3 regions of the Endobacterium panacihumi genome follow, and region 2 is predicted to be linked to each of the others. Evidence: riboswitches for the same ligand, from Rfam matches in the RefSeq annotation. Region 2 holds a riboswitch; each other region holds the start of a gene.
The links. Region 2 has a riboswitch for cobalamin ahead of nrdH (glutaredoxin-like protein NrdH). Riboswitches for the same ligand answer to the same signal wherever they lie in the genome.
Positions count from the first base shown of each region.

Region 1: linked by a shared signal. The riboswitch ahead of ACRQ1B_RS18860 (ABC transporter substrate-binding protein) and the one ahead of nrdH (glutaredoxin-like protein NrdH) in region 2 are both predicted to bind cobalamin.
Region 3: linked by a shared signal. The riboswitch ahead of ACRQ1B_RS11970 (CbtB domain-containing protein) and the one ahead of nrdH (glutaredoxin-like protein NrdH) in region 2 are both predicted to bind cobalamin.

Region 1 is NZ_JBOZRA010000004.1:148,814-153,055, reverse strand. Features, by position in the region: gene ACRQ1B_RS18870 (mannitol dehydrogenase family protein) at 1-180, opposite strand, end outside; gene ACRQ1B_RS18865 (GntR family transcriptional regulator) at 409-1,299, shown strand; cobalamin riboswitch at 1,385-1,620, shown strand; partial or broken gene ACRQ1B_RS18860 (ABC transporter substrate-binding protein) at 1,869-2,819, shown strand; gene ACRQ1B_RS18855 (FecCD family ABC transporter permease) at 2,851-3,858, shown strand; gene ACRQ1B_RS18850 (ABC transporter ATP-binding protein) at 3,855-4,242, shown strand, end outside.
Region 2 is NZ_JBOZRA010000002.1:462,517-466,758, forward strand. Features, by position in the region: gene nrdE (class 1b ribonucleoside-diphosphate reductase subunit alpha) at 1-1,422, opposite strand, end outside; gene nrdI (class Ib ribonucleoside-diphosphate reductase assembly flavoprotein NrdI) at 1,419-1,829, opposite strand; gene nrdH (glutaredoxin-like protein NrdH) at 1,841-2,062, opposite strand; cobalamin riboswitch at 2,357-2,576, opposite strand; gene ACRQ1B_RS13955 (substrate-binding domain-containing protein) at 2,814-3,713, shown strand; gene ACRQ1B_RS13960 (sugar ABC transporter ATP-binding protein) at 3,916-4,242, shown strand, end outside.
Region 3 is NZ_JBOZRA010000002.1:9,610-13,851, forward strand. Features, by position in the region: gene ACRQ1B_RS11955 (GNAT family N-acetyltransferase) at 1-385, shown strand, start outside; gene ACRQ1B_RS11960 (hypothetical protein) at 412-828, shown strand; gene ACRQ1B_RS11965 (CbtA family protein) at 812-1,576, opposite strand; gene ACRQ1B_RS11970 (CbtB domain-containing protein) at 1,590-1,778, opposite strand; cobalamin riboswitch at 1,804-2,013, opposite strand; gene ACRQ1B_RS11975 (c-type cytochrome) at 2,092-2,964, opposite strand; gene ACRQ1B_RS11980 (c-type cytochrome) at 3,067-3,507, opposite strand; gene ACRQ1B_RS11985 (LysE family translocator) at 3,684-4,242, opposite strand, start outside.

The DNA.
Region 1 (4,242 bases), on a different contig from region 2:
CGGGAAACCGTCTGGATTTGCAAAGGCCGCCAGCCGCCCGGCGCGCTCGGCGGAACCCGATGTCTGTACGATAATGACAGGCAGAACATCCTGTCCTGCCTGCTTTGCCTCATGCAGAAAGAAATCCGCATGCGCCTGGAGAAAACGGCTGGTGCCGAACTGTAAAATGATGCCCGTCATGGACGCTCCGCCCTGATCTGATAACTGTTTGAAACAAGGATCGGTCGAGGCGCAGCAGGCCGACAGAAATGCAATTCGCGTCGCATGCTCCCTCTCCCGTAACATGCATTAAAACTGTTCTTTTGGGATAAAAGACAATTGCCTTGCAGGCAATTTGTTTTTTATATAAAAAGAGCATTCATAAAAAACAGCTTCTGCCAAGTGTCATTTCAAGGCGCTCTCCCGGTCATGAAAACCAATGCTCTTTTCAAGCGCAGCTATAATCAGGCCCTCGACATGCTGGCCGATGCGCAGGCCGGTGCGCCGCTGCCTTCCGAGCCGGCCATGGCTGCGACACTCGGTATCAGCCGCACGACGGTGCGCGCCGTGTTGGCGGCGTTGTCCATGCGCGGCATCGTCGCGGTTGAAGGTCGCGCCAAGCAGCAATTGCGTCTGCCGAAGCGTAGTGACTATCTCGCCGATGCCGATATGGAACCGCTGGCCGATATGGTCGAGCGCAAGTTCATGGCATGGTTGGTCGGTCCCGATTGCAGCCCCGGACAAGTCATCAACGGTTTGGATCTTGCCCGCCAGTTCGGCGTGTCCACGTCAGCCATTCGTGACTGCCTCAATAAATTCAGCCATTTCGGTCTTCTGGAGCGCCAGAGCAACGGGCGCTGGCGCACGCTGGGCCTGACTGTGGATTTTGTCGGCGAGCTTTTTGATATGCGCGAGTTGATCGAGTTTCGGGCCGTCGATCGTTTTGTCGCTCTCCCGAAAGATGATCTGCTTTGGGGCGAATTGTCGCTGATCGAGGAAGAGCATCATGCAATCCTTGCCGATTTCAATAATCGCGGCCGCGATTTTTCCGACCTTGATCATCGGTTCCACAAGCTGGTGGATAGTGCCGTGCCGAACCGGTTTCTCGGCAATATCCAGGGCGTAATGTCGGTGATTTTTCACTATCATTACCAGTGGAACAAAAGAGATGAAGTGGCCCGCAATCATCGCGCGCTGCACGAGCATCTGGCCTATATCGACGGTTTGAAAAGCGGTGATCCCGCAAGGGCGCGCGAGGCATGCCGCCTGCACCTGCACACCGCGCGATCGACCATGCTGACGTCCATCGACCTTGCCTGATGCAAAACAGGCAGCATATTTTATCTTGACACGTAATGATATTACATAACATACACTATTGCCATTGACGGCGGGCACATCTGCCAGCTAACTCAGCGGCGACGGTTTCCAGCGCCGAAAGCAATGGAATTAAAAGGGAACACGGTGCGGATCCGATTTATCAGATCTCAATGCCGTGGCTGCCCCCGCAACTGTAAGCGGATCACCGTCCATCCTCGAGATGCCCGAAGGGTATCTGGCCACTGTGTCGTGATCGGCATGGGAAGGCAGGTGGACGGCATGTTCGTGAGCCAGGAGACCTGCCGTCAGGACAGAACTATCGTTACGGGCGGGGATGCCCGGAAGAGGATCACGTTATGACGCTTCCATGCGCTTGTGCGCACTCCATGGTCTTTATCCCTTTTTCGTCGATGTCGACTGTCCGCCGGCAAGCGTTCTGATACGCGCTGTCGCCCTCCATCGATCACACATTTCCAGGAGAGACCATGTTTCATTTTTCACGCCTGTCGGTCTGCGCAGGTTTGCTGGCTTCGGCCGTCGCGATCCTTCCATTTTCGACCCCGGTACAGGCTGCCGAAACCCAGTACCCTTTGACCATCAAGAATTGCGGTCTTGAACTGACCTTCAAACAGGCACCGTCGCGCACGGTGTCGGTTGGCCAGAGCGTCACCGAAGTGCTTTATCTGCTTGGCCTGTCGGACAGGGTGGTTGGCACGGCGCTCTGGGTCAGTCCGGTGCTGAAGGGGTTTGAGGAAACGAACGCCAAGGTCGAGCGCCTGGCCGACAACGATCCGAGTTTCGAAGCGGTGATCGGCAAGAAGCCGGATCTGGTGACGACCCAGTTCCAGTGGCAGATCGGTCCGGAAGGTGTGGTGGGCACGCCTGCCCAGTTCGCCGAACTCGGCGTGCCGGTCTATACCTCGCCGGCCGATTGCGTCGGCAAGGACAATTCCGGTGGTGGTGATGGCGTACGCACCGGCGTGTTTTCTATGGAGCTGATCTATCAGGAAATCCGTGATCTGGCGAAGATCTACAACGTTCAGGATCGTGGCGAAGAAGTTGTCGCCGATCTCAAGAAGCGCGAAGAAGCCGCGCGTACAAAGATCGCTTCGGCGGATGGCAAGCTCTCGGCCGTCTTCTGGTTCTCCAGTGCCGAACTCGATATCGATCCTTATGTCGCTGGTCGCCACGGCGCGCCGGGCTACATCATGTCGGCGCTCGGTATCAAGAATGTGATCGAGAGCGATGAGGAATGGCCGACCGTCGGCTGGGAAACCATCGCCAAGGCCAACCCGACGATGATCGTTGCCGGCAAGATGGATCGCCGCCGGTTCCCGGCCGATGATGTCGCCGTCAAGCACAAGTTCCTCAAGGAAGATCCCGTCGCCAGCCTGATGCCTGCCGTGAAAGAAGGCCATGTCTTCGAAATGGATGCGCAGGCTATGAACCCGACCATCCGCACCGTCGAGGGACTGGAAAAGCTGGCTGATGCCATCGCCGCCTCGGGCCTTGCCAAATAAGCTGATAGCGGTGGAACATATAACGTCAAAAATGAGTAGAACGGGCGTCGCACTTGCGGCGCTCGTCATCCTTGCCGTTGCGCTAGTCGCCGGGGCGGCGATTGGCGAAACCTCCATTCCATTTGATGTCGTGTTGAAAACGGTCGCCAACCGCGTTTTCGGCGCCGGCTACCCGCTGGAACCACTCGACGAGGGCATCGTCTGGGCCTATCGCCTCAGTCGCGCTGTCGTTGCTGCCTGTTGCGGCGCCTCGCTGGCAATCGCCGGTGCCGTGCTGCAGTCGCTGCTGCGCAATCCGCTGGCGGATCCCTACATTCTCGGCATTTCCGCCGGTGCCTCCACCGGTGCAGTTGCCGTAGCGCTTCTGGGTTTTGGCGCGGGAATGCTGACCATGCCAATGGGTGCGCTCGCGGGCGCGCTTGCCGCTTTCCTGCTCGTCAGCCTGCTGGCCATGCGCGCCGGCAGCGGCAGCAATGCTATCATCCTTGCCGGCGTTGCAGGCTCGCAGATGTTCAATGCGCTGACCTCCTTCGTCGTGACCAAGTCGGCGACGGCCGAGCAGGCGCGCGGCATCATGTTCTGGCTGCTCGGCAATCTGTCAGGTGTGCGCTGGCCGGATGTCGGTCTGGCGCTGCCGGTCACGATCATCGGTCTTCTCATTTGTCTCTGGCATGTCCGCGCACTCGACGCCTTCGCCTTCGGCAATCAGGCGGCCGCCTCGCTCGGCATCCGCGTGCGCCGCGTTCAGGTCGTCCTGATCTGTACAGCCGCCGCGATGACGGCCGCGATGGTCTCGCTGGTCGGCTCGATCGGCTTTATCGGCCTCGTCATCCCTCATGCGGCACGGCTCATCGTCGGTGTTCGACATGGGCGTCTGCTGCCGGTAACGGCATTGGTCGGGGCCGTTTTCATGATCGTCGCCGATATCCTTTCGCGCACCATCGTTTCCGGGCAGGTGCTGCCAATCGGTGTGATCACGGCTCTGTTCGGTGCCCCGGCATTTGCCTTCATTCTCGGGCAGAAGAGGACGCGACCATGAAGCTTTCTGCCCGAAATCTCAGCTGGTCCGCCGGCAGTCTGGAAATCGTGCGTGACGTTTCCTTCGACGTCGCGCCGGGTGAGTTTCTCGGCATTATCGGCCCCAACGGTTCCGGCAAAAGCACGTTGCTCTCGATGCTGGCCGGCATTCGCAAACCGCTTTCCGGACATGTGAGGCTGGGTGATGCGGCGATAAAATCCATCGGCAGCCGCCACATTGCTCAAAAGCTTGCGTTTGTGGAGCAACAGGCGGAAACCACCGAAAGAATTACGGCGCGTCAAGCCGTCGAACTGGGCCGAACGCCGTATCTTGGGCCGCTATCCGGATGGTCCCTGGAGGATGACGCGATCGTCAACGCGGCGCTTGAAAACGTCGATATGATCG
Region 2 (4,242 bases):
ATAACCGTGCAGGTTCATCTGGCCGAGGCCGATCGCGTGGCTGTCTTCATTGCCCTTGGCGACTGAAGGCACCGAGGTGATGTTGCTCATTTCGGACACGGCAGTCAGCGCGCGGATCGAGGTTTCGATCGTCTGGCCGAAATCGGTACTGTCCATCGCGGCCGCGATATTGAGCGAGCCGAGATTGCAGGAAATGTCCTTGCCCATCTTGGAATAGGAGAGGTCGTCGTTGAACTCGCTCGCATCGCTGACCTGCAGGATTTCCGAGCAGAGATTGCTCATGGTGATGCGACCGGCAATCGGGTTCGCCCTGTTCACCGTGTCCTCGAACATGATGTAGGGATAACCGCTTTCGAACTGGATTTCGGCGATGACCTGGAAGAATTCGCGCGCCTTGATCTTCTTCTTGCGTATACGGCCGTCCTCGACCATTTCCTGATATTTTTCGCTCACCGAAATCTCGGTGAACGGCACGCCGTAAAAACGCTCCACATCATGCGGCGAGAACAGGTACATGTCCTCGTTGTTGCGGGCGAGTTCAAAGGTAATGTCGGGAATGACGACGCCGAGCGACAGCGTCTTGATGCGGATTTTTTCGTCGGCATTTTCGCGCTTGGTATCGAGAAAACGCATGATGTCCGGGTGATGGGCATGCAGGTAGACGGCTCCTGCTCCCTGCCGCGCACCCAGCTGGTTGGCATAGGAGAAACTATCCTCCAGCAGTTTCATCACCGGAATGACGCCCGACGACTGGTTTTCGATCTGCTTGATCGGTGCGCCCATTTCGCGAAGGTTGGTAAGCGACAGCGCCACACCGCCGCCGCGCTTGGAAAGCTGCAGCGCCGAATTGATCGAGCGGCCGATGCTTTCCATGTTATCTTCCACGCGCAGGAGGAAGCAGGAGACGAGTTCGCCGCGCTGTTTCTTGCCGGCATTGAGGAAGGTCGGCGTTGCCGGCTGGAAACGGCCGGAAATGATCTCGTCGACGAGATCGCGGGCAAGCTTTTCATCGCCGCGGGCCAGCGCCAGCGCCACCATGCAGACGCGGTCCTCGTAGCGCTCGAGATAGCGTTTCCCGTCAAACGTCTTCAGCGTGTAGCTGGTGTAATATTTGAAAGCGCCCAAAAAGGTCGGGAAGCGGAATTTCTTGTCATAGGCGTGGTCGAACAGGTCACGCACGAAATTGAAAGAATACTGGTCGAGAACCTCCTGCTCGTAATAACCTTCGGTCACAAGGTAATCGAGCTTTTCCCGCAGGTTATGGAAGAACACCGTGTTCTGGTTCACGTGCTGCAGAAAATACTGCTTTGCCGCCTGCCGGTCGCGGTCGAGCTGGATTTTTCCATGCTCGTCATAAAGATTCAGCATGGCGTTGAGGGCATGGTAATCCAGCCCCGTCTCGGGTGGCTTGGCCGTTGTCACTGGTTTGTCGAAGCTTGTCGCGTCCAAAATCGTTCCAATCCGTGTCTGACGTTGTCGACATCTTCCTGCGTGCCCAGAAGCTCGAACTTGTAAAGAAATGGCACCTGGCACTTGGCGGAAATGATGTCCCCGGCGATGCAATAGGCTGCGCCGAAATTGGTGTTGCCCGCGGCAATGACGCCGCGGATGTTGGATCTGTTGTCCGCATCGTTGAGGAAGCGGATCACCTGTTTGGGAACGGCGCCCTTGTTTTCGCCGCCGCCATAGGTCGGAACGATCAGGACGAACGGGTTGGGTGCGCAAAGCGCCTCATCGCTGCAGATCGGAATGCGCCGGGCGGTCAGACCCAGCTTTTCCACGAACCGATGGGTGTTTTCCGATTTCGTGGAGAAATAGACGACGCTCATCGCGATGATGGTCAGGCGAGGGCGCTGATCATGTCCGGGCGAAAACCTGCCCAATGCTGCTCGCCGGCAATGACCACAGGCACCTGGCGGTAGCCGAGGCCCTGCACGAGGTCATAAGCCTCGGCATCTGCGGACACGTCGATAATGGTGTAGTCGATGCCCTGACGGTCGAGCGCGCGGGTGGTTGCGGTGCACTGGACGCAGGCGGGCTTGCTGTAGACGGTGATGGTCATGGTCGTTCCTCGTGAAAAATGAGCATGCGGAAGCGTTCGCACCTCGGTCGATGTCCGGGCGAAGATGACGGGAAATGAAGGTGTCGCTGTCGGTGGCCGAGCGTCAGGCGCTCGTCGTGGCCACGCTGCGCCGCAAACCCGCAAACCGACATGGGTAGATGGGCCGACGCATCGACTGCTTGCAGAAACTCAAGAACATAAAACTTCACCCCGAAGCATTTTTGCGGGACATTCGGGGAGGCGCATGCGCAGGATCATCCCGCACCTATACGCGACCTTCGGACACCCCGCCCGTGGACGTTTCCGTGCAAGGCAGGTCTCCTGGCTTGCGGGTCACGGCATTCGTTCCGCCTTCCCAACGCTTTTGGCGTCAGTGGCCTGCTCGATCGAATGCTCGCCGCTTACAGTTGCGGGGGCAGCTCCGGCATTATGGCACCCGTCATGGGTATCACGCACCGAATTCCCGTCTTAGCTTCCGATGCGAATCGGAAGAACCTTGAACACTATATATGGTAGACGAGGCAAAAATTTCGTCAACGGATATGTTGTTTCGGCTCGGTCAAGTCTGGGGAAAACGAGGGGGCTTGCCGCACGAGGTCACGGTCACCGAAACTTTTTCACGTAAATTTATTTACGTACGAATTCAAAAATATTGACGCGCGTAAAATTTAGGACATATGATGAAAAATCAGCCGGCAAGAGGAGGCCCGCCGGCTGGATGTGTGCTCATAAGGCCTCAAGGACGGGAGGAATGAATATGACCCTCAAGAATTTCGCAAAGACGCTGCTGGTTTCCGCCAGCCTCACGCTCGCCGCTGCCGCTGCCCATGCCGAAGGCATCGGTGCATCGTTGCTCACGCAGCAGCATCCTTTCTATAACGAGCTTGCCAAGGCGATCACCGCTGAAGCCAAGGCCAAAAATGTGTCGGTCGAGATCTCGATCGCCAACCAGGACCTCAACAAGCAGCTCGCCGATATCGAAGACTTCATCGTCAAGGGCGTCGACGTCATCATCATGTCGCCGGTCGACAGCAAGGGCGCTCTTGCCGCCGTTGCCCGCGCTGAAGCAGCCGGCATCAAGGTCATCACCGTCGACGTTCCTGTCGAAGGCGCCAAGGTCGCCTCCTATATCGGCACCGACAACTATGCCGGCGGCGTCAAGGCCGGTGAACTGATGGCCGAACAGCTCGGCGGCAAGGGCCAGGTCGCGATCATCGATTACCCGCTCGTGCAGTCGGTGGTGAACCGCGTCAACGGCTTCAAGGAAGCCATTGCCAAGCATCCGGACATCAAGATCGTGTCGATCCAGACCGGCATCACCCGCGCCGAAGCGCTGGCCGTTGCCCAGAACATGCTGCAGGCCAACCCGGAAATCGGCGGCATTTTCGGGTTCGGTGACGACGCTGCACTCGCTGCTGCCGTTGCCGTCAAATCCTCGGGCCTGACCGGCAAGGTCAAGGTCATCGGTTTCGACGGCATGCCGGAAGCCATCAAGGCAGTCGATGCAGATCCGGATTTCGTCGGCGTCATCCAGCAGTTCCCGGACCAGATGGGCAAGCTTGCCGTCGAAACCGCGATCAAGCTGCAGGCAGGCGAGGAAGTGCCGGCCGAACAGCCGATCGTTCCCGGCGTTTACACCAAGAAGCAGTAAGTCCTCCCAAGACGCTCTGCGCATGAGGCCATCTCTGTTTTGAGGCTGCCTCCTCCGGTGGTCCGCTCCCCCAGGCGGGCCACCGGGCATCTGCGGATTGTTCGAAGCCGCCCGCCGATGCGGTGCACGATCTGCATGATCAGGAATAGGGAGCAGCTTTCGCCGCAGTGGTGGTGTGAAGCGCTCGTTGAAAGGTGACGCCATGGAAACCTCAGGCGACAACGTGATCCTTGAGATCAAGGACATGTCCAAGGAATTCGGGGCCGTGAAGGCGCTGAAGAACATGCAGCTTTCGGTGAAGCCGGGCCGTGTTCATACCATTCTCGGCGAAAATGGTGCCGGCAAATCGACGCTGATGAAGATTCTCGCGGGCGTCTACCAGCCCACGACGGGAACCATCATGCTCGACGGCCAGCCCTATGCGCCGACCAATCCGCAGGATGCCGCCAAGGCCGGCCTCACCATCGTGTTTCAGGAACTCAGTCTCTGCAACAACATGACCGTTGCGGAAAATATTCTGGCGACGCGC
Region 3 (4,242 bases), 450 kb from region 2:
CGCCACCCATCACAATGATGCTTCCGCCATCACCCCGGAAATCCTCGAGCGCGATCTGTTTGGCCCGGTGCCGTGGATCACCGCTCTGGTGGCAGACGGCGGCGAAGGCCTGATCGGCTACGCCATTCTGGTGCCGTTGTACCGCGCTCAGGAGGGCAAGCGCGGCATGGATCTGCACCATCTCTTCGTGCGCGAAGGCCATCGCGGCCACGGCATCGGCCACCATCTGGTCACCCGCGCCCGCGACCTCGCCCGCAATGCCGGCTGCGATTATCTTTCGGTCGGCGCCGCGACCGGCAATTTCGCCGCCCACCGATTTTACGAGCACATGGATTTCAAACCGCGGCCGGTAACAGGCATGCGATATACGCAGGCGCTGGCGTAAGAACTGCGGAAACCGGCGATCTCTCCTTGGCTGGGATCGCCGGACTGTTGCAATTACTACGACGACCTTCGTCTTCCGATTCAGTCTTTTCCAGTCAATACTCGACAACGACCACCCCCACCCGCTCCGCGATCTGGCACCAGATCGCCAAGCGCCCGGCGAATATCGCGGCTATTGAGATTGAGACTACGTCCTTTCGGAATCCCTTGCCGCTCAATCTTCGCCCACGCTGCAGCCCGAAACGCGGCAGCATTGCTTTCATGGTATGCAAGACAATCGGCCCCGACAGGATCGGAACCGATCAGAATGCGAAAGGCACGGCGATGCACGAAGCAGGCCGCGCCATGGTCGCGGTCATCGGAGAAAACGGCAAAACTCAGCGCATCGAGATCGTCACGCCAGACTGCCGTGTTCCTTTCCATCACTTCACGCGGAAGGACTGAGACGCTTCAGGAATGTGCCACTCAGCGCACCCAAAAGTGCCCAGAAAACAAAGCTTGTGACGGTTGCCACGACGATGAAGCGACGCTCCAGTTCGAGCGGCGCCAACGGCTCCACGCCGGTCGGCGGCAATGGCGCGCCCACCACATGCGGTGCCGCGATGAGGACGACCGCCAGCACCGCAGCCCATGGCTCACGCCGCAAGACCAGCAGGCCGATACCGGCAGCCGTCGCGATGGCCGTGGCAATCCACCATGTCTGACGGGCGGCAAGTTCTGCAGCCGGGCTGCCTGGCAATTCCGGCGGCAGCCCCACCATCGGCGCCAGCATCACCGAGGCAAAACCCGCCACGCCGAAAAACAGCCCGGTGCGCCAGCCCTGTGAGACGTTCGCCATGGACAGCAAGGCCGTCAGCACAAGCGAATAGCCGATCGCGGTCAGCACATTGGCGCCGAGCGTATAGGCGGTGCGCTCGAAACCGTCGGCGGGTGCCCACCCCTCACCGTGATCGTGACCGGCGGCATCATGCCCGTCACCTTCCGCCGCGGTTGCGGCATGATCGTGGGCGGGCGTGCCGGACGCATGCGTATGTGCGTCAGGCGCCGCGCTTTCCGGCACGGCCGGCCCTGCATTCTCATAGGTTTCGGCCTTGAGGATCAGCGGCTCGGTGCCGACCATCTGCATCAGCGTGATGGCAATACCTGTTATGATCCCCACCGGGACGGCGGAGAAGACAATAGCTCTGAACATATGGTGGCTCCCCTCAGTGGCAGGGGAAAGCGTTGGCATGACGGACGTCATGCGCAGCATTGTGAACGACTTCGAGATGGGAAAAACCCACGAAACCGATCACGAAAAGCCCGAGGCAACCGGCCATGGCGGATTGCACCAGGTTGGATGTTCTGGAAGAGACGGCCGGTTTGGCCGCGGTATCAGTGGTCTGTTTTTGCATGATGGAACCCCTCGTTGCACATGCGTTGCTCACATTTGCAATGGCAGGTCTCCTGGCTCGCAGGTCGTTGTCACGAAACTGGCCTTCCCGGTTTCCCAGTGGCCGTCATCGTCCGGACTCGCCGCTCACAGTTGCGGGGGCAGCCGCGAATGAGGAAATCTCCCTGTCGCGTTCCCTTTTCATCCCCCTGCATTCACTTGAGAAAACAGGAGGAACCATTGCGAGGCAAGTTGTGCGCCCGGCATTTGCGGGTGTCAAGGTGCGGTTGCACCGGCACGGCTGCACACCGAGGAAGCATTTTCAGAGGACGGGATTATTTCCCCGGCACTGCTTTCAAGTAGGCAGCGATGGCTTCAAGGTCGCTCTTGGGCAGATGCGCAATGTTTTTCTGCACTTCCACCATCGATCCGCCAACACTGTCGAAATCGGGTGTGAAACCGGTTTCGAGGTAGTTGACGATGTCGTCCTCGCTCCAGGCGCTGATCCCTTCCGAGGTCGAGGTAATGCCGGGCACGCGGCCATCGCCTTCCGGATTGAGGCCACCCGCCAGCCAGGCGCCGGACTCGAAACCGCCCAGCGCATTGCGCGGCGTATGGCATTCGCCGCAATGACCAGGACCTTCGACCAGATACTGGCCGCGCTTGACCTGTTCGGACGCATTTGCGAGCGCTACCCGCGGACCGTCATCGAAATAGAGAAACTTCCAGCCACCGACGGCAAGCCGGATATTGAAGGGAAACGGCAGGTCGTGGCCCGGCGCCACATTGGAACTGGCCGGCAAGGACTTCAGGTACGCGAAAAGGTCATTGACGTCTTTTGGCGAAAGCCGCGCATAGGACCCATACGGAAACGACGGATACAGATGCTCGCCACTCGGGCCAACACCACGCGTCATCGCATTGCCGAATTGTGCGATTGTCCAGCCACCGATCCCGGCCTGACTGTCGGAGGAAATGTTAGGAATATGGAATGTGCCGAAATCGCTCGGCAAAGCCCGACCGCCCGACATGATCTTCAGCGCATCGCCTTCAGCACCCGGCGCAGCATGGCACCCGGCACAGCCGCCCGCCCAGAACAGCTGTTCGCCATTGGCCAGATCAGGACTGCCGAGATTGGCCCAGTGGCTCTCCGGCTGCGGATCGGGTGCCGTCAGCGAATAAGCACCGCCGAGACCTGCCGCCCCCATAACAACCACTGCCGCCACGATTTTCGTGAAGGTCGATGCCATGTCATTCTCCTGCCGCAAGGCGTCACGGCAGCCGGGTCAGTACCCGGCTGCCGATCGCAATCAACGCTTCAGACGGTAGGTCTGGTGGCACTGGCCGCATTCGGCGCCCAGCGTCTGCATGGCATTCATGACGCCGGCGACATCGGTCGGTGCTGCCGCCAGAACAGCATCGGCATCCGCGGCCAGCTTCAGCGACTTGGCACGGAAGTCGGACGGATTTTCCCAGATCTTTGGCGAGGCTTCGGTATCATGGCCGGTTTCGCTGCCGACCGGGAACTGGTCGGGAAATGCCTTGGCCGACGTGCTGATCGTCGTCAGTGCGGTCTTCACGGCTTCCGCGTCGAACGGCTTCTGTTCCTTGGCGATAGCGGCAAGTGCGCCCATGGCACCACCGATCGCCTTCATGCCGGCCTGACGTTCGACCTGCGGTTCGGCAGCAAAAGCCGAACCGAAGCCAAGACAGAGTGCCACGGCCGTGGCGGCCAGAGTCTTGATATACATTAAAATCTCCCGGTTTGATCGGCCCGCATCACACGCAGCCGAAAGATCTGCGCTGGGAGAATGACAAGGCCAAACGACGGAAAGAAGTCACGTTTCCGTCAGGCTACCAGAGATGCTGCGATTATCCGTTGACACTGCGTTCACCAGATAAATACGGCAAAACCACTCAAGTTAGCTCATACGCCGCCCTTCACGCCTTCCCAAAGGGTCACCACCGACACGACAACCAGCAGCAGGCCGGCGCCCCGGCCAATCCAGATGGTTGCTGAGGCATTGCCGACGACCGCGGCGCGGGCACGCCCGGCAGCGACCGCAAGGCTGCCGTAAATCGCCAACTGGGTTGCTGCCGTCATCACCGCCATGATGGCGGCCTGCGGTGCCAGAGGACCGAAATCGGGACGTAGAAACTGCGGATAGATGGCCAGCATGAAAAGATAGTCCTTTGGATTCATCAGGCAGGTGACCGCCCCGCGCCGAAATGCTTCCCAATGAGAACGGCTGTCTGCCGGACCGACATGATCAACGATGATCGCGCTGCGCATCAACGTGACGCCGATCCACGCCATGTAAAGCGCGCCGATGATCAGCAGTGGTTTGAACAGGACCGGCATGAAACTCGCCAGAAGGCCGACCCCCAGCGCGCCATAAAGCGAATGCACGATCCCGCCCAGCATGATACCCGCCGTGGCGGCGAGCCCGGAGGCGCGGCCCCGCGTCAGCGCGTTGGCCAGAACA